Regions from separate parts of the Rhodopseudomonas boonkerdii genome, predicted to be linked through region 1. Evidence: predicted binding sites of a transcription regulator. Region 1 holds the regulator's gene; each other region holds the start of a gene.
What was found. The regulator HrcA, encoded in region 1, represses chaperone genes, less so after heat shock. The targets are predictions, from matches to a motif close to GTTAGCACTCNCNNNNNGNGAGTGCTAAC.

Region 1 (5,731 bases):
CGTCGCCTTGTTGACGCCGGCATCGGTCGCCTGCGCGGATAGGACCACGGCGACCAGCAGCGTGTAGGGATTGAGATGTTCGAGCTCGCCCTTGGGTTCGGGATTGGCCTTGCGGAACCGCGAGAACGCTTCGTGTATCTCGGCCGCCGTCCAAGGTTTAAACTTGATGGGCTTGGGCTTGGAGGACTTAGGCTTGGCGGTCTTCGGTTTGACTGCCTTCTTGACTACCCTGACCTTCGCTGACGTCTTCTTCGCCACGGCGGCTTTTGCAATGGAGGTCTTCGCGCGGGCGGGAGGCTGGCGGGTGATTTTCGGCATCAGGGGGATATAGTGGGAGGCCATGACACAGGGCAACGATTTTGACGATGCCAGCAAACCCGGCCCCGCCGACGAGCCCAGGCTGTTCACGGCGCTGCTGCGTCCGCACCGCGCGCTGAACCGCAAGGGCTTTCTGGTGCTGATGGCTTGCGTCAGCGTGATCTCGTTCGGCGCCGGGATAGCGTTTCTCTGGATGGGCGCCTGGCCGGTCTTCGGCTTCTTCGGCCTCGATGCGCTGGCGATCTATGCTGCGTTCAGGATTTACGACCGCCGCGCCCGGGCCTCCGAGGAAATCACCGTAACGACCTCCGAGATCCGCGTGCGGCGGGTGAGTCCTCGCGGGGATGTCGTCGAATGGGCATTCAATCCGCTCTGGGTGCAGATCGACCGGGTCGAACATGCCGAATTCGGCATCGAGCAGTTGTTTCTGGTCTCGCGCGGTCGCCGAGTCTCAATCGCGCGCTTCCTTGGGGCGGAGGAAAAGGCAAGCTTTCTCAGTGCCTTGCTTGAAGCGCTGCAGGCAGCCAAACGCGGCCCGACCTACAATCCGGTGATGTGATGGCTGATCCGGAATCGGGTGGTTCGGGGAGGTTGCCGGAGTTAGACCGGCAGCATGATGAACCTCGCCAGAGATATTGCGATGAATGATCATCGCTCCGTCAAGCCGGGCCTGCGGGATGCGGCCCTGCGCGACTACGACAGCGTCCGCCGCGCCATCGGCTTCATGCACGGACAATGGAAGGATCAGCCGAGCATCGAGGACGTCGCCGATGCCGCCAGCGTGACGCCCGACGAATTGCATCATCTGTTCCGCCGCTGGGCCGGCCTCACGCCAAAGGCTTTCATGCAGGCGCTGACGCTGGACCACGCCAAAATGCTGCTGCGCGATTCCGCCAGCGTGCTGGATGCGGCGCTCGACTCAGGACTGTCGGGGCCCGGCCGGCTGCACGATCTGTTCGTGACCCATGAGGCGATGTCGCCGGGGGAATGGAAGACCGGCGGCGCCGGCATGGAGCTGCGTTACGGCTTCCATCCCTCACCCTTCGGCACCGCCATCGTGATCGCCAGCGCTCGCGGACTCGCGGGGCTGGCCTTCGCCGATCCCGGCGAGGAAAAAGCAGGCTTCGCCGATATGGCTCGCCGCTGGCCGGCGGCGACGCTGATCGAGGACATGGAAGCAACAGCGCCACTCGCACGACGCATCTTCGACACCAAACTGTGGCGTCCGGACCAGCCGTTGCGCGTGGTGCTGATCGGCACGGATTTCGAGGTGCGCGTTTGGGAAACGCTGCTGAAAATTCCCATGGGCCGCGCTGTCAGCTACTCGGACATCGCCTGCAGGATCGAGAAGCCGAAAGCCTCTCGCGCAGTCGGCGGCGCCGTGGGACGCAACCCGATCTCCTTCGTGGTGCCGTGCCACCGCGCCATGGGCAAGTCCGGCGCGCTCACGGGCTATCACTGGGGCATCACGCGGAAGCAGGCGATGATCGGCTGGGAAGCCGGGCAGGTGGGCGTGGATGGCTGAATGCGAGCAATGACGCTCTGATCACCTCTCCCCGCTGGGGAGAGGTCGGCGCGCATCGCGCGACGGGTGAGGGGTGAGGGGCCTTGCTCCGAATGAGAGGTCCCTAACCCCTCACCCGCTCCGGCTTCGCCGGATCGACCTCTCCCTATGGGAGAGGTGTTCGAGCGTACCGGCTCATTACGAGTTTTAAGACTTACTCGCTCGCCGGCGCGGCCTTGGCGCCGCCTTTCGACACACCGACCAGGGCCGGACGCAGCACGCGCTCGCCGATCGTGTAGCCGGCCTGCACGACCTGAACCACGGTACCCGCCGGCACCGACGCATCCGGCACTTCGTACATCGCCTGATGGAAGTTTGGATCGAACTTCTCGCCAGTCGGATCGATCTTTTTCACGCCGTGCTTTTCCAGCGTGTTGAGCAGCGAGCGCTCGGTGAGTTCGACACCTTCGAGCAGCGCCTTCAGGCCGGGATCGGCCGCCGCCTTGGCGTCCGCCGGCACCGCATCGATGGCGCGCTGCAGGTTGTCGGCGATATCGACGATGTCGCCGGCGAATTTGGATACCCCATAGGTGCGCGCGTCAGCGACTTCCTTCTGGGTCCGCTTGCGGAGATTTTCCATCTCGGCCAGCGTGCGCAGCATCTTGTCGCGCGCATCCGCAACTTCCTTGGTCAACGCCTCGACCGAATTCGGCTCCGGATCGTCCGGCATCACATAAGGCTTGGAAACCTGGGGCTTGGAGACCACCGGCTCGGCGGCCTCGGCCGTCTTGTCTGGGTTGTCGTTCTGCCCGTTAGCTTCAGTCATGACACTGCCTTCTCGAAAACACGCCGAATTGATGGGATTGCTGGGCGGGATATGTTGGTTTGCCGCGCAAAAATCAAGCTGATCGGGCCGTTTTGAGGCCGATCAGCCACCCAGCATGCGGCTGACGATGCGGGCCGCGTAATCCACCATGGGGATCACCCGCGCATAATTGAGCCGAGTAGGCCCAATCACGCCCAGCACGCCAACGATATGGCCGGCGCCGTCGCTATAGGGCGCGATGATGGTGGAGGAACCGGACAGCGAGAACAGCTTGTTCTCCGAGCCGATGAAGATGCGCACGCCCTCGGCATTTTCGGCACGGCCGAGCAGATCGATCACCTCGCGTTTGGTTTCGAGGTCCTCGAACAGCAGGCGCACGCGTTCGAGGTCCTCGAGTGCGTGCAGGTCTTCCAGCAGATTGGCTTGCCCGCGCACGATGAGCTGACGGTCGTCGCCATTGCCGCCCGACCATGAGGCGAGGCCGGCTGCGATCACCTTCTGCGTGAGCTGATCGAGCTCGGCCTTGCTCTGACTCAATGCAGTTTCCAGCTCGAGCCGGGCCTCGGCCAGCGTGCGGCCACGAATGCGCGCATTGAGGAAATTGGAGGCCTCGATGAGGGCGGAGGACGGAACGCCTGGCTGCAGCGTCAGCACACGATTTTCAACCTGTCCGTCTTCCGCGACCAGCACCACCAGCGCCTTTTCCGGCTCCAGACGGACGAATTCGATGTGTTTCAGACGGACATTGGATTTCGCCGTGAGCACCACCGCGGCGGCGCGGCTGAGGCCGGAGAGCTGCGTCAGCGCCTCGCCGATGGCGGCTTCCACCGATTGCGAGCGGCCGACGGAGGCAAGCTGCTGCTGGATCGAGGCCCGTTCCGGCTCGGTAATATCGCCGACCTGCATCAGCGCATCGACGAAAAAGCGAAGGCCGAGTTCCGTGGGCAACCGGCCGGCCGAGGTATGCGGCGCATAGATCAGGCCAAGCTGTTCGAGATCCGACATCACATTGCGGACCGAGGCCGGCGACAGCGGCACGGTAATCAGGCGCGAAATGTTGCGCGAGCCGACCGGCTCGCCGGTGGCAAGGTAGCTTTCGACGATTTGTCTAAAAATCTCCCGCGACCTCTCATTGAGCTGCGCGAGCCCGGCTCGTGGCGAAATCAGGCCAATCGGATCGTGATGCGCCACTCAAGCACTCCTTGATTGCACTCAATTTGTCGTCACAGACGGCCGGATTCAAGCTCCTTCCGGCATCGGAACCGGCGCACCCTTGCCGCTGCAGCCCAGCCCGCCTAAAAGCGCCGCGATATACATTATCAGAACACCCGGAAGGATTTTTCTCATGCGGCCAAGCCGTCGTGCGCCCGATGAACTGCGCGCTGTCTCGCTGGAGCGCGGCATCGTCAAATATGCCGAAGGCTCGTGCATGGTGAAGTTCGGCGACACCCATGTGCTGGTCACCGCCACGCTGGAAGAGCGCCTGCCGCCGTGGCTGAAGGGGCAAGGCCGCGGCTGGGTCACCGCCGAGTATGGCATGCTGCCGCGCGCCACCCTGGAACGCACGCGCCGCGAAGCAGCCAGCGGTAAACAGGGCGGCCGCACCGTCGAGATCCAGCGCCTGATCGGCCGCTCGCTGCGCGCGGCGGTCGACCTTGAAGCGCTGGGCGAGCGCCAGATCACCATCGATTGCGATGTGATCCAGGCCGACGGCGGCACCCGCACGGCTTCGATCACCGGCGCCTGGGTGGCGCTGGCCGACTGCATTGGCTGGATGAAGAGCCGCAACATGTTCAAAAAGGACGTGGCGGACAAGGTACTGCGCACCAACATCGCGGCGATCTCCTGCGGCATCTATCAGGGCACGCCGGTGCTCGATCTCGATTATGCCGAGGATTCCGAAGCGGATACGGATGCGAATTTCGTCATGACGGGCGACGGCCGCATCATCGAGATCCAGGGAACCGCGGAGAAAGAGCCGTTTACGCAGGACGAGCTGCTGGCGCTGATGGCGCTGGCGCAAAAAGGCGTCGGCAGGCTGGTGGAACTGCAGAAGGTGGCGGTAGCCTAATAACTGCGTCGTTCCGGGGCGCGCAAGGCGCGAACCCGGAACGACGGCATGAAATCGGTTATACTTCTCCATGACTCAACATCGTCGAATCACCGGCAAGCTCGTGATCGCCACGCATAACCCCGGCAAACTTGCCGAAATGCGCGATCTGCTGGCGCCCTATGGTATCGAGGCTGTGTCGGCGGGCGAACTCGGCCTCGCCGAGCCCGATGAAACAGGCGACACCTTCAAGGCCAATGCCGCAATCAAGGCGATCGCTGCGGCCAATGTCGCGCAGCTTCCCGCTTTTGCCGACGATTCCGGCCTCGTGGTTGATGCGCTCGACGGCGCCCCCGGCATCTATTCGGCCCGCTGGGCCGGCGCAGCCAAGGATTTCAACGCGGCGATGACACGCATCGAGCGCCTGCTGCAGGAGCGCGGCGCGACGACACCCGACAAACGCAAGGCGCATTTCGTCTCGGCATTGTGCGTGGCATGGCCCGACGGTCATCTCGAGGAGGTCGAGGCCCATGCCCATGGCACGCTGGTCTGGCCGCCACGGGGCACGGCCGGATTCGGCTACGATCCGGCCTTTCTGCCCGACGGTCACGAGCGCACCTATGGCGAGATGACGGCAGTGGAGAAGCACGGCCTGCCACCGCTGGGACAGGGCCTGTCGCATCGCGCCAAGGCTTTCGTGAAACTCGCGGAGATCTGCCTTGAGCAACGCTGACGCACGACAGGACGCTTTCGGCGTCTATGTGCATTGGCCGTTTTGCCTGTCGAAGTGTCCGTACTGCGACTTCAACAGCCATGTGCGGCATCAGCAAATCGATGAAGAGCGCTTCGCCAGCGCCTTTGCGCGCGAGATCGAAACGACCGCCGCACGGATTCCGGGGCGCACGGTGACCTCGATCTTTCTCGGCGGCGGCACACCGTCGCTGATGCAACCGCAGACGGTCGGCTCCATTCTCGACTCGATCGCGAAATATTGGACCGTTGATTCGACCGTCGAAGTTTCAATGGAAGCCAA
Region 2 (5,731 bases), 1.1 Mb from region 1:
CAGGCGAGCGCTGTCAGGCATCGAGTTAAGGTTAAAATCGCCTCGCTTTGGTAAACGAAAACACCGTTTCGATTCACCACGTCATCGATGTCAGCGGTTCTCATCCTTAGCGTTACTTTTGCATGAACGCCGGACAGCCATGGTTAATCACCTGTTCGCGTCAAATGCGTCGAACTACACAAGCACATGTTCCGCGTGAACCCCGCGTTAAAACTCGCTGGTATAAGACACTCCGGATATTTGTTGAGTTGGGGGGCACAATGTCTGTTCGTCGCAAACGATTTCGCATTGAAGAAGTATTCGGCACGCCTGCTTCCGCTACCGAGAGCGATGGTGGCGAGTCGATGCCGATGCATCGCGAGATCATGGCCGAACTGCGCGCCATCCGCGCACAGATGGCGGCGCCCGCATCGGGATACAATGCCGTGACGGACGAAGTCGGCGCTGCCGCGCAGAAGCAGATCGAGGAAGCACAAGCCCTGCTCGCCACCTATCGCGCGCAGATCGAGCAGTGCGAAAAGCTGAAGATCGAACTCGACCTCATCCACGACGCCATCACCCGCACCAAGCAGGAAATCGCCGTGTTGCACGGCAAGAGCTTCGACGGCGAAGAGATGGCCAAGGTCAATGGCGAACTCGGTGCGGTCGTCGGGGGCACCGAGGAAGCCACCCAGCAGATTCTCGCTGCGGCCGAAGCCATCGACAACGCGGCGGCTGCCGCCGGCAAGGTCGGCTCTCCCGAACAGCAGCGGCAATTGCTGGAAGAGATCAGCGACAATGTCGTCTCGATCTTCGAGGCCTGCAACTTCCAGGACCTCACCGGCCAGCGCATCAGCAAGGTGATGAACACCATGAAGTTCATCGAAAATCGCATCATCGCGATGATGGACATCTGGGGCGGCGTCGACGAGATCAAGGCGCATGCGCCGGCCAAGATCGACAATCGCAGCGATGACGAGAAGCTGCTCAACGGCCCGAAGCTCGACGGCGACGACGGCCACGCCTCGCAAGACGATATCGACGCGCTGTTCAACTGAAGCGCAGACGCAGGACGGATGACGCTTCGCTCATCCGCCCTACGATCGAAATCGACGTTCAACGCCGGGCATCGCCCGGCGTTTTGATTCCGAGGAAGCATCCGAGCACGACCAGCGCCGCTACCGCGCCGAGAACGAGCACGCCGCGATCCGGCAGCGTCTGCACCGCCGAGGCGACGACGAAGGGCGCGAAGGCCTGCACGAATTGCGCGGGACGCGCGATGCGGCCGATGACACGTCCATAGCCGACGGGGCCGAACATCAGCAGCGGCAGCGCGCCGCGGGCGATGGTCATCACGCCATTGGCGGCGCCGAAACCGATGGCGAACAGCGCCGCCACCGGGAATGACACGCCGAGCAGCGCCAGCAGCGCGAAAGCCGACGCTACCAGCACCACGGCGCCGCGGGCGATCCACAACGGATGCGTGCGCTTCGCCAGGACAAAATCGGCAAGGCGCGAGGCGACCTGGGCGGGGCCGAACATGGCGCCGACCGCCACCGCCTCGGCGGCGCCAAGGCCACCACGATCGAGCAGCGCGAGCAGGTTCGAGGTGACGCCGGACAGAATGAAACTGTAGAGAGCGAAAGCGGTGGCGAGCAGCAGGAATGCCGCTCCAGCCGGCGGCAGGAAGGCTTGCGCCGGCGCGGCGGCGGTCTGCGGGACCGAAACCGGCATGTCCGCAACATGACGCGGCAGTGCGAACGCGTGCAGCGGGGCGACGACGAAGGCGAATACCGCGGCGAAGGTCAGATACGTCCCCTGCCAGCCGAGTTTGGCGAGCAACAGATGCGTCGCCGGCCAGCCGACGGTGGAGGCAAAACCGCCGGCAAAGGTGACGAAAGTGATCTGCCGGCGCGCATTGGCGCCGAAGATACGGGTCAGCGTGGCGAAGGCGGGGTCATAGAGATTGGTGGCCATCGCCGTGCCGAGCAGCAGCCAGCAGGCGAAATAGGCGACGGGATGCATGGCGACGGGCATCAGGGCGAGGCCGAGCGCGCCGGCAAGCGCGCCGGAGGCCATCACCACATTGCCGCCGTGACGATCGATCAGGCCGCCCACATAAGGCGACAGCAGGCCCGACGTGACGAGGCCAAGGGTGAAGCCGGCCATACCGAACGCCAGCGACCAGCCATGGGCCGCAGTCAGAAGCGGCATAGTCAGTACGGGTGGGTAGATCAGGATTCCCCAAGTGAGGATCTGCGTGAGCGCCAGAACGACAACGGCGCGGCCCGGTCCGAAAACGAGGTCGCGCCATGCGGTCATGCTTCACCAGCGGTGTTCCCTCTCCCGCTCTTGCGGGGGAGGGAGAAGGGGAAAGCCGCCGATCTTTCAGAAGAACTTACGCCCTTGGCGCGCAGCGGACATAGACCATGTTACCGTAACGAACGGCGGCATCCTTGTCGATGAACTTGGTCACCAGAATCCGGCCATCGAAGGAGACGATCTCGCGGTCCTGCGGATTGCCGGCGGGGCCGGGCGGGCCGATATAATTCTTGCCGCTCGGCGAGCCCTTGAGGCGCAGCTCCTGCGGGGTCGCCTCGTCGGCGAGATGCATCATGACGCCTCCGGTCGGGCCGGCGCCGATGATGTAAGGGTTCTTGCACTGGCCGCGGGCGGCATTCTCGGTGCGGACGCGGTCGGCCGGATTCATGTAGGAGGCGAGGCCCCAGCGGCCGACGATCTCTTCCGAACGGATGGAGGCCGGCATTTCTGGCGCCGGCGGCGGTTCGGCCGGCGGCGGCGGTTCGGAATTGCCGAAGCTGAAACCGCTGAAACCGCCCGTCGAACACGCCCCGAGCAGCAAGGCCGTGGCAGAGACGATCGCCAGATTGGCGACCGGGCGGGCGTAGCGTGACTTGATCATATCATCCCCTGAGCAACATCCCCGACTGCCCGTCCCAAGCAGCGAAGCGTAAAAAACCTGTCGAAGCAACGGCCCCTGTCATGACCGCAGGATCCCGGAGACCCCGGTGTCATGATGGCGTTACGCCAACATGGTTTCCAGACCATCCCATATTGGCCTCACCAAGGCCTTAACCCTCTTTATCGCCTCCGAGGGTTACGGCATGGCGCCAATGCGGCCTTGCTTGACTCATCCGGCGTTCGGCCATATCCCCGAGCCGCCCGATTAGCACTCTCGGCGAGAGATTGCTAAGCCCGGCACCCACCGTGCCGGACGCGCCATCGCCCTCGCCGAGGCCGTGCATTCTACAACCAACCCGAGGATTTCCCTATGGCCAAGACCAAGTTCCGTCCGCTGCACGACCGCATCGTCGTCAAGCGCATCACCGCCGACGAAAAGACCAAGGGCGGCATCATCATCCCCGACAGCGCCAAGGAAAAGCCCTCCGAGGGCGAAGTGATTGCCGTGGGACCGGGCGGCCGCGACGAAGCCGGCAAGCTGATCCCGATCGACATCAAGGTCGGCGACAAGGTGCTGTTCGGCAAGTGGTCGGGCACCGAGATCAAGCTCGACGGCGAAGAACTCCTCATCATGAAGGAGTCGGACATCATGGGCGTGGTGGGCTAACCCACATACTCTCCCCCCAAACTCGGTCCTCACCCTGAGGAGGCGGCACAGCCGCCGTCTCGAAGGATGGACCACAGACAATTCCCCATCAGCTCACCCTTCGAGACGCGGGCAAGTGCCCGCTCCTCAGGGTGAGGGTTCATACCCAGGAGCACCATCACATGGCAGCCAAAGACGTTAAATTCGCCGGCGACGCACGCGACCGCATGCTGCGCGGCGTCGACATCCTCGCCAACGCCGTCAAGGTCACGCTCGGTCCGAAGGGCCGCAACGTCGTGATCGAGAAATCGTTCGGCGCCCCGCGCATCACCAAGGACGGCGTCACCGTCGCCAAGGAGATCGAGCTCGAGGACAAGTTCGAGAACATGGGCGCACAGATGCTGCGCGAAGTCGCCTCGAAGACCAACGACAATGCCGGCGACGGCACCACCACCTCCACCGTGCTCGCCCAGGCGATCGTCCGTGAAGGCGCCAAGTCGGTTGCCGCCGGCATGAACCCGATGGACCTCAAGCGTGGCATCGACATCGCCGTCGCCGCCGTCATCAAGGACATCGAGAAGCGCGCGAAGCCGGTCGCCTCGTCCGCCGAAGTCGCCCAGGTCGGCACCATCTCGGCCAATGGCGATGCCGCCATCGGCAAGATGATCGCCCAGGCGATGCAGAAGGTCGGCAATGAAGGCGTCATCACTGTCGAAGAGAACAAGTCGCTCGAGACCGAAGTCGACATCGTCGAGGGCATGAAGTTCGATCGCGGCTATCTGTCGCCCTACTTCGTGACCAATGCCGAGAAGATGACCGCCGAGCTGGATGACGCGTACATCCTGCTCGTCGAGAAGAAGATCTCCAGCCTGCAGGCGATGCTCCCGGTGCTGGAAGCCGTGGTGCAGTCGACCAAGCCGCTGCTGATCATCTCGGAAGACGTGGAAGGCGAAGCCCTCGCCACCCTCGTCGTCAACCGCCTGCGCGGCGGCCTCAAGGTTGCGGCCGTCAAGGCGCCGGGCTTCGGCGATCGCCGCAAGGCCATGCTGGAAGACATCGCGATCCTGACCGGCGGCCAGCTGGTGTCGGAAGATCTCGGCATGAAGCTGGAAAGCGTCACGCTGGCGATGCTCGGCCGCGCCAAGAAGGTGGTGATCGACAAGGAAAACACCACCGTCGTGGGCGGCGCTGGCAAGAAGCCGGCCATCGAGGCCCGCGTCGGCCAGATCAAGGCGCAGATCGAGGAAACCACCTCGGACTACGACCGCGAGAAGCTGCAGGAGCGTCTGGCCAAGCTGGCCGGCGGCGTGGCCGTCATCAAGGTCGGCGGCGCGACCGAGGTCGAGGTGAAGGAAAAGAAGGACCGCGTGGATGACGCGCTGAACGCCACCCGTGCGGCAGTTCAGGAAGGCATCGTCCCCGGCGGCGGCACCGCCCTGCTCCGCGCCAAGAAGGCCGTTGGCAAGATCACCAACGCCAATGCGGATGTGCAGGCCGGCATCAACATCGTGCTGAAGGCGCTGGAAGCACCATTGCGCCAGATCGCCGAGAACGCCGGTGTCGAAGGCTCGATCGTCGTCGGCAAGATCCTCGACGAGAAGTCGGAGACCTTCGGCTTCGACGCCCAGAACGAAGTCTATGTCGACCTCGTCGCCAAGGGCATCATCGACCCCGCCAAGGTCGTGCGCACCGCACTGCAGGATGCCGCCTCGGTGGCCGGCCTGCTGGTGACCACCGAAGCCATGGTCGCCGAGCTGCCGAAGGAAGCCGCCCCGGCGATGCCGGGCGGCGGCGGAATGGGTGGCATGGGCGGTATGGGCGGCATGGGCTTCTAAGCCCGGCGCTTTCGCACCATCACTCACGACATCGAAGGCCGCCTCCGGGCGGCCTTCTTTTTCACCTCTCCCCGGTGGAGTGGGGGAGAGGAGAGTGAAGAAGAGCTTCACCCCAAGGCCTTCCCCGCCCGGCATAGTTCTGATTCAATCCGCGGATAATCTGACGCGACCAGAATCGTCACCCGCGTCGATATTTCAGACACGTCCAAAGGCTTTTCCATGCGCGCGCTTCAATTCGGCCTGCTCGGCCTCGCTGCAACGGCATCCCTCGCAACCATCAACCTTGCTGCAGCACAGATGAAGGCGGCACCGAAGAACCAGGTGATTGGCTCCGAAGTGCGCTACTTCA
Region 3 (5,731 bases), 2.1 Mb from region 1:
TGCCTGTCCTGCACGGCGGCATCGCCATGTCCGACCATCGCCAAATCGACCCTGTCCAACCATTTCCGCGTGCTGCGCGAGGCCGGCCTGATCCAGACCAGCAAAAAGGGCGTCGAGCATCAGAACACGGTGCGGGCAGCCGATATCGAGGAGCGGTTTCCTGGGCTGTTGATGGCGATTCTGGCGCATTCGATGAGTGACGACGCTTCCCCGGTGGCGGTTGCCTGAAATAGGCCAGAAGAAGCCCGCCATGATGGCCGGGCTTCTGCATGCGACGAGCAATCCGAATTTCTCAGGCCGCGGACGTCGGTTGGATCTCAACGACAGACGCGAGTCTTGCTGATGACGCGTCGGCCCATAGGGCCGCAGCGCACGACAGTGCGCATCGTACAGACCGCTCCGCGGCGGATCACGGTGCGGCGGGAGAACTAACGCTGCGACGAAAAATCGGTGATGGGCGCGGCCGTCGTGGTGGTTTTCGCGGTGGGGGAAGCCGAGGGCGGGCCAGTGAGCGAAGCCATGCCAATGACAGCGGCTACGGCAAATCCAAAAGCAAATTTCTTCAAGCGGGCCTTCGGAAATTAGTAATCGCCAATCTACACCGCAATCGAAATGCAATCTGTGGACATTGCAAATAAAAAATGCTCGTTTAACGAGATTGAGTAGTGGGGGATACGATTTGGACTGGTTGCAATTTATATCATCGATTGTTGCAAGCGTTGCTTGGCCGATAGCGGCTACAGCAATTGTCTTGAACTTTAAATCAGAGCTAAAGAGGCTTTTGCTTCTTATCAAGAAGGTTGGAGCTGGAAGCGTCAGTGTAGAAATATCTGATCAAGTAGAACAAGTTCGGCAGGCAGGTGAGGCCGTGAAGCTCGATCAGCGTGAGGATGTTCCCGAGGTTGCGCTTGATCCTGGCCTAATCAATCTAGCTAAAAACTTTCCCGAGGCCGCAGTGCTTCAATCCTTTAAATCACTCGAAGCTGTAATTCTTCGAATTAGACAAAGACTTCCCGACGATAAACCTCATCGAAATCTGAATGAAGTGCTCAAGGCATTGGCGGATGACAATCAGATCTCGCAAAGCGCGATCACGCTCTTCCAAAGATTGCGCCAAGCTAGAAATACAGCAGCTCACGGAGAGGAAAGTGGAAAGCTAACTCCTGGCGAGGCCATCGAACTGATAAACCAAATCACGAACCTTCAGGAATTGTTGGAAGCCGTTTTGGAGAAATTGCCGCGGAAAAGCCAAAGGATATAACTTGCCCTCAGGATAGGCGCCGCCCGCCTTGATCTCATTAAAACAAAAACCCCGGCATCGCTGCCGGGGTTTTCGCATTCGTAGTTCGCTTGAGTACCGTGGACTTAGAAGTCCATGCCGCCCATGCCGCCGCCCGGAGGCATTGCGGGGCCGGCTGCGTTCTTCTTCGGCAGTTCGGCAACCATCGCCTCGGTGGTGATGAGGAGCGAAGCCACCGACGCGGCGTTCTGGATCGCGGTACGGACCACCTTGGTCGGGTCGATAATGCCCTTCTTGAGCATGTCGCCATAAGTGCCGGTCTGCGAGTCGAAGCCGTGGGCGTAAGCTGCGTTTTCGAGCACCTTGCCGACGATCACAGAACCATCTTCGCCTGCGTTGACGGCGATCTGGCGGGCCGGAGCCGACAGGGCCTTGCGGACGATCTCGACGCCGGTCTTCTGGTCGTCGTTCTTGGTCTTGATGTTCTTCAGCTGTTCGGAAGCGCGGAGCAGAGCGACGCCGCCGCCGGGGACGATGCCTTCTTCAACCGCAGCGCGGGTCGCATGCATCGCGTCATCAACGCGGTCCTTGCGCTCCTTCACTTCGACTTCGGTCGCGCCGCCGACGCGGATGACGGCAACGCCGCCAGCCAGCTTGGCGAGACGCTCCTGCAGCTTCTCACGGTCGTAGTCCGAAGTGGTCTCTTCGATCTGCGCCTTGATCTGCGCCACGCGGGCATCGATGTCGGCCTTCTTGCCGGCGCCGTTGACGATGGTGGAGTTTTCCTTGTCGATCATCACCTTCTTGGCGCGGCCCAGCATGTTCAGGGTCACGTTTTCGAGCTTGATGCCGAGATCTTCCGAGATCGCCTGGCCGCCGGTCAGGATCGCGATGTCCTGCAGCATGGCCTTGCGGCGATCGCCGAAGCCCGGAGCCTTGACGGCAGCAACCTTGAGGCCGCCACGCAGACGGTTGACCACGAGGGTGGCGAGAGCTTCGCCTTCGACGTCTTCAGCGACGATGACGAGCGGCTTGCCGGTCTGCACGACGGCTTCGAGCAGCGGCAGCATCTCGTTCAGCGAGGAGAGCTTCTTCTCGTTGATCAGGATGTAGGCATCGTCGAATTCGACGCGCATCTTGTCGGCATTGGTGACGAAGTAGGGAGAGATATAGCCGCGATCGAACTGCATGCCCTCGACGACGTCGAGTTCGGTCTCGAGCGACTTGGCTTCTTCAACCGTGATGACGCCTTCGTTACCGACCTTCTTCATGGCGTCGGCGAGGAACTTGCCGATTTCGTTGTCGCCATTGGCCGAGATCGTACCGACCTGGGCGATTTCGTCGTTCGAAGTGACCTTCTTGGAGTTCTTCTGCAGATCGGCGACCACGGCTTCCACAGCCAGGTCGATGCCGCGCTTCAGGTCCATCGGGTTCATGCCGGCGGCGACCGACTTGGCGCCTTCCTTCACGATGGCCTGGGCCAGCACGGTGGCGGTGGTGGTGCCGTCGCCGGCCGCGTCGGCCGACTTCGAAGCCACTTCGCGCACCATCTGGGCGCCCATGTTCTCGAACTTGTCGTCGAGCTCGATTTCCTTGGCGACGGTGACGCCGTCCTTGGTGATGCGCGGCGCGCCGAACGACTTCTCGATGACGACGTTGCGGCCCTTCGGACCGAGGGTAACCTTCACTGCGTTGGCGAGGATATCCACGCCGCGCAGCATCTTGTCGCGGGCGTCTACGCCGAATTTGACTTCTTTCGATGCCATGTTGGGTTTTCCTTCAGATGATCAGGAGAGGGGGAAGAGGGCTCAGGCCTTCTTCTTGGCGGCGGCGCCTTCGAGGACGCCCATGATGTCGCTTTCCTTCATGATCAGGAGATCCTGACCATCGATCTTCACTTCCGTGCCAGACCACTTGCCGAACAGCACGCGCTCGCCGACCTTGACGTCGAGCGGGACCAGCTTGCCGGCCTCATCGCGGCCGCCGGGACCGACGGAGACGATCTCGCCCTGAGAGGGCTTCTCCTTGGCGCTGTCCGGGATGATGATGCCGCCAGCAGACTTCTCTTCGGCGTCGATGCGCTTGACCACGACGCGGTCGTGAAGCGGACGGAATTTCATGCAGTCCTCCTAAGTTTCTGCGATTACTTACCAATTCCAGAGATTGGCAATCGCGGGCCTCAAGTGCCAGCGCGACTTGTGCGGAGATAGGCCGATCGTTCCCGACGGGCAAGGGTGTCTATCAAATTTTTTGGCACTCAAATGTGACGGGTGCCAATTTGGTTAAACGGTATCAAAGGCACGGCTGCAACCTGTGAACCGCTGTGGCTAACCCACTGCCGAAATTGGATTTTTACAGATCGTTAAACTTTTAGGCATGGGATCGGCACAGTGCTTGCGTCACGATTCATGCATCGCGCCGTCTCAAGTGAAGTGGGATCCGGTTCGCGGCCCGATAGTGGGCGGGATGGTGCGGTTCTTTTGGAGAGAGCAGAGCGAGGTTCGACAGCACGACCGGAAAACCACTTGGCCGACTGCGCTCTGTCCATGGAGACCATCATGGCAGCGATCGATCTGGTTGCGGGGAGTAAGGCTTCCGAGGACTTCCGGAAGCAGGTGCTGGGTTACGGACTGACGACGGCGCAGATCCTGTATCGGATGCCCGATCATCCGGCGCTGCTGCAGAGTTATCTCTGGCAGAGCTACGATGTTTTCCCGAAATTTCCGGCGCTGAACGATTTTCTCGATTTCTGGCAGCGCTCGCTCGACGGACCGCTATTCTCGGTTACCGTCGCACATTCAAAGTTGATCAAGCCTGCTGAAATTCGCGCAGTCGACGGCGTCTTCCGGTTGCACTAGTTGATGACTCAACAGTCCTGATAAATTGCCGCTCCGGTGAACTACAGATAGTTTGCGCGGCGCGCGCTAACCGCTGTTCGGTTGGCGCCTGGGAAGCACGTCATGGCGAAGCAAAAGCGAGCGTCAAATGGCACCGCGAGGAAAGTCGCGAACCGGACACTGGTCAAGAAAACGATCCGGAAGGTCGGTGCCGCAAGGGCTACCAAGGTAACGGGGAAAAAGACGACGGCCGAGCCGGTACCCGCCAAGCGGCGCAAGCAGCGCGCTGCGGTCAGCCACTATCGTGAGGAAGATTTCGAGTCGGGCCTGCGCGCTTATGCGAAGTATCGCGATCTTGGCGTTGCCGCGGCGACCGACGGGCTCGCGCAGGCCCATGTGATTCGGCTGATCGGACCGTGCGATCCGAAAGAAGTATCAAAACTGCATTATCACGATGCCGAATTTCAGCTCGTCTATGTGCTGAATGGCTGGGTGAAGACGTATATGGACGGCGTCGGCGAGCAGACCATGCGACAGGGGTCGTGCTGGACCCAGCCGCCGCGTATCAAGCACCTGATCCGCGACTATTCCGACAATTGCGAATTGCTCGAAGTGATCCTGCCGGCGCAGTTCAAGACCGTGGAAGTTAAGGGCTGACACGGCCTTAATCCACCGCAGCGTTTCAGCGTTTGTATTTGGTTGGCGGATTACGCTTCGCTAATCTGTTCTACGGCTGAGTTCTTCCAATGATTGCGCCGCCTGCGCCTCTGCATCATGCAGCGAGAAGTTTGGCCCGTCGTAAAGGAAAGAACAATGGTGGATGACAACATTGCCGTCAGCCACCGAAACGAAGCTATAGTCCGGCGCCTCATGGGTGCCGGGGATGTGGCCTTGCGCCTCGAAGTCAAACGCCACCTGATGAGTCAGCGCGCGCTGGATATGAAACGGGATGCCGCGCCAGGTGCCAGCAATGGGGCGATGCAGATGCCCCATGAACAGATAATCCGGCTTGCGCGTGCGCGCGATGACCTTCCATTCGTCCTCGCCATTGGCGAGCTTGATCGTATCCATGTAGCGTAGGCCGCTGTCGAAGGGCGGATGATGCTGGAATAGCAGCAGCGGCCGGTCGGTCGGCGCCGAGGTGAGGGCGTTTTCCAGGAACTTCAGCCGCGCGCCGCAGAGGATACCGGCATGATCCGGTGTGTCCTCGTTCAGCGTGTCCATTGTGACGATCGTGGCAGCATCGGTGACGCGCATCTTCTGCACGAAGCCGTGGTCGTCGCGATCTGCTTGCGGGAAGACAGCGCGAAAAGCATCGCGCTTGTCGTGGTTGCCCAGCATCAGGATGACAGGCGCATCGAGACGGCCGAGCTGCGCCGCGAGGCTTTCATAAGCGCCTTGCTCACCCCAATGGGCGAGATCGCCGGTGACGATGACGAAAGCGATGTCTCGGTGCGTTGCATTGATGGTGTCCACGGCGATCGCAAGGCGCGCGGCCGGATCGAGCCCATACAGTTTGCGGCCGGCGGGGACGAAATGCGTGTCGGTGAGAATGACGAATTTCATCGCTGCATCGTCTCCCGGTCCCAGGCCTTGTAGTCCGGCGAGCCACCGGAGCGGACCGTACCCTGATAGCCGAACTCGACCATGTGGA

Region 2: a site for HrcA is predicted at 3,166-3,194, ahead of E0H22_RS06485 (co-chaperone GroES). Genes of this name have one in related genera too.
Region 3: a site for HrcA is predicted at 3,490-3,518, ahead of E0H22_RS17880 (co-chaperone GroES). Genes of this name have one in related genera too.

The regions. Positions count from the first base shown of each region.
Region 1 is NZ_CP036537.1:317,132-322,862, reverse strand. Features, by position in the region: gene nth (endonuclease III) at 1-318, opposite strand, end outside; gene E0H22_RS01485 (DUF2244 domain-containing protein) at 341-877, shown strand; gene E0H22_RS01480 (methylated-DNA--[protein]-cysteine S-methyltransferase) at 959-1,843, shown strand; gene grpE (nucleotide exchange factor GrpE) at 2,037-2,648, opposite strand; gene hrcA (heat-inducible transcriptional repressor HrcA) at 2,751-3,839, opposite strand; gene rph (ribonuclease PH) at 3,994-4,719, shown strand; gene rdgB (RdgB/HAM1 family non-canonical purine NTP pyrophosphatase) at 4,790-5,431, shown strand; gene hemW (radical SAM family heme chaperone HemW) at 5,418-5,731, shown strand, end outside.
Region 2 is NZ_CP036537.1:1,395,434-1,401,164, reverse strand. Features, by position in the region: gene E0H22_RS06500 (protein phosphatase CheZ) at 261-1,037, shown strand; gene E0H22_RS06495 (MFS transporter) at 1,096-2,301, opposite strand; gene E0H22_RS06490 (hypothetical protein) at 2,378-2,902, opposite strand; gene E0H22_RS06485 (co-chaperone GroES) at 3,272-3,568, shown strand; gene groL (chaperonin GroEL) at 3,730-5,382, shown strand; gene E0H22_RS06475 (hypothetical protein) at 5,602-5,731, shown strand, end outside.
Region 3 is NZ_CP036537.1:3,887,124-3,892,854, reverse strand. Features, by position in the region: gene E0H22_RS17895 (ArsR/SmtB family transcription factor) at 1-228, shown strand, start outside; gene E0H22_RS17890 (DUF4145 domain-containing protein) at 680-1,261, shown strand; gene groL (chaperonin GroEL) at 1,366-3,006, opposite strand; gene E0H22_RS17880 (co-chaperone GroES) at 3,049-3,360, opposite strand; gene E0H22_RS17875 (usg protein) at 3,799-4,098, shown strand; gene E0H22_RS17870 (cupin domain-containing protein) at 4,201-4,734, shown strand; gene E0H22_RS17865 (phosphodiesterase) at 4,795-5,643, opposite strand; gene E0H22_RS17860 (phosphodiesterase) at 5,640-5,731, opposite strand, start outside.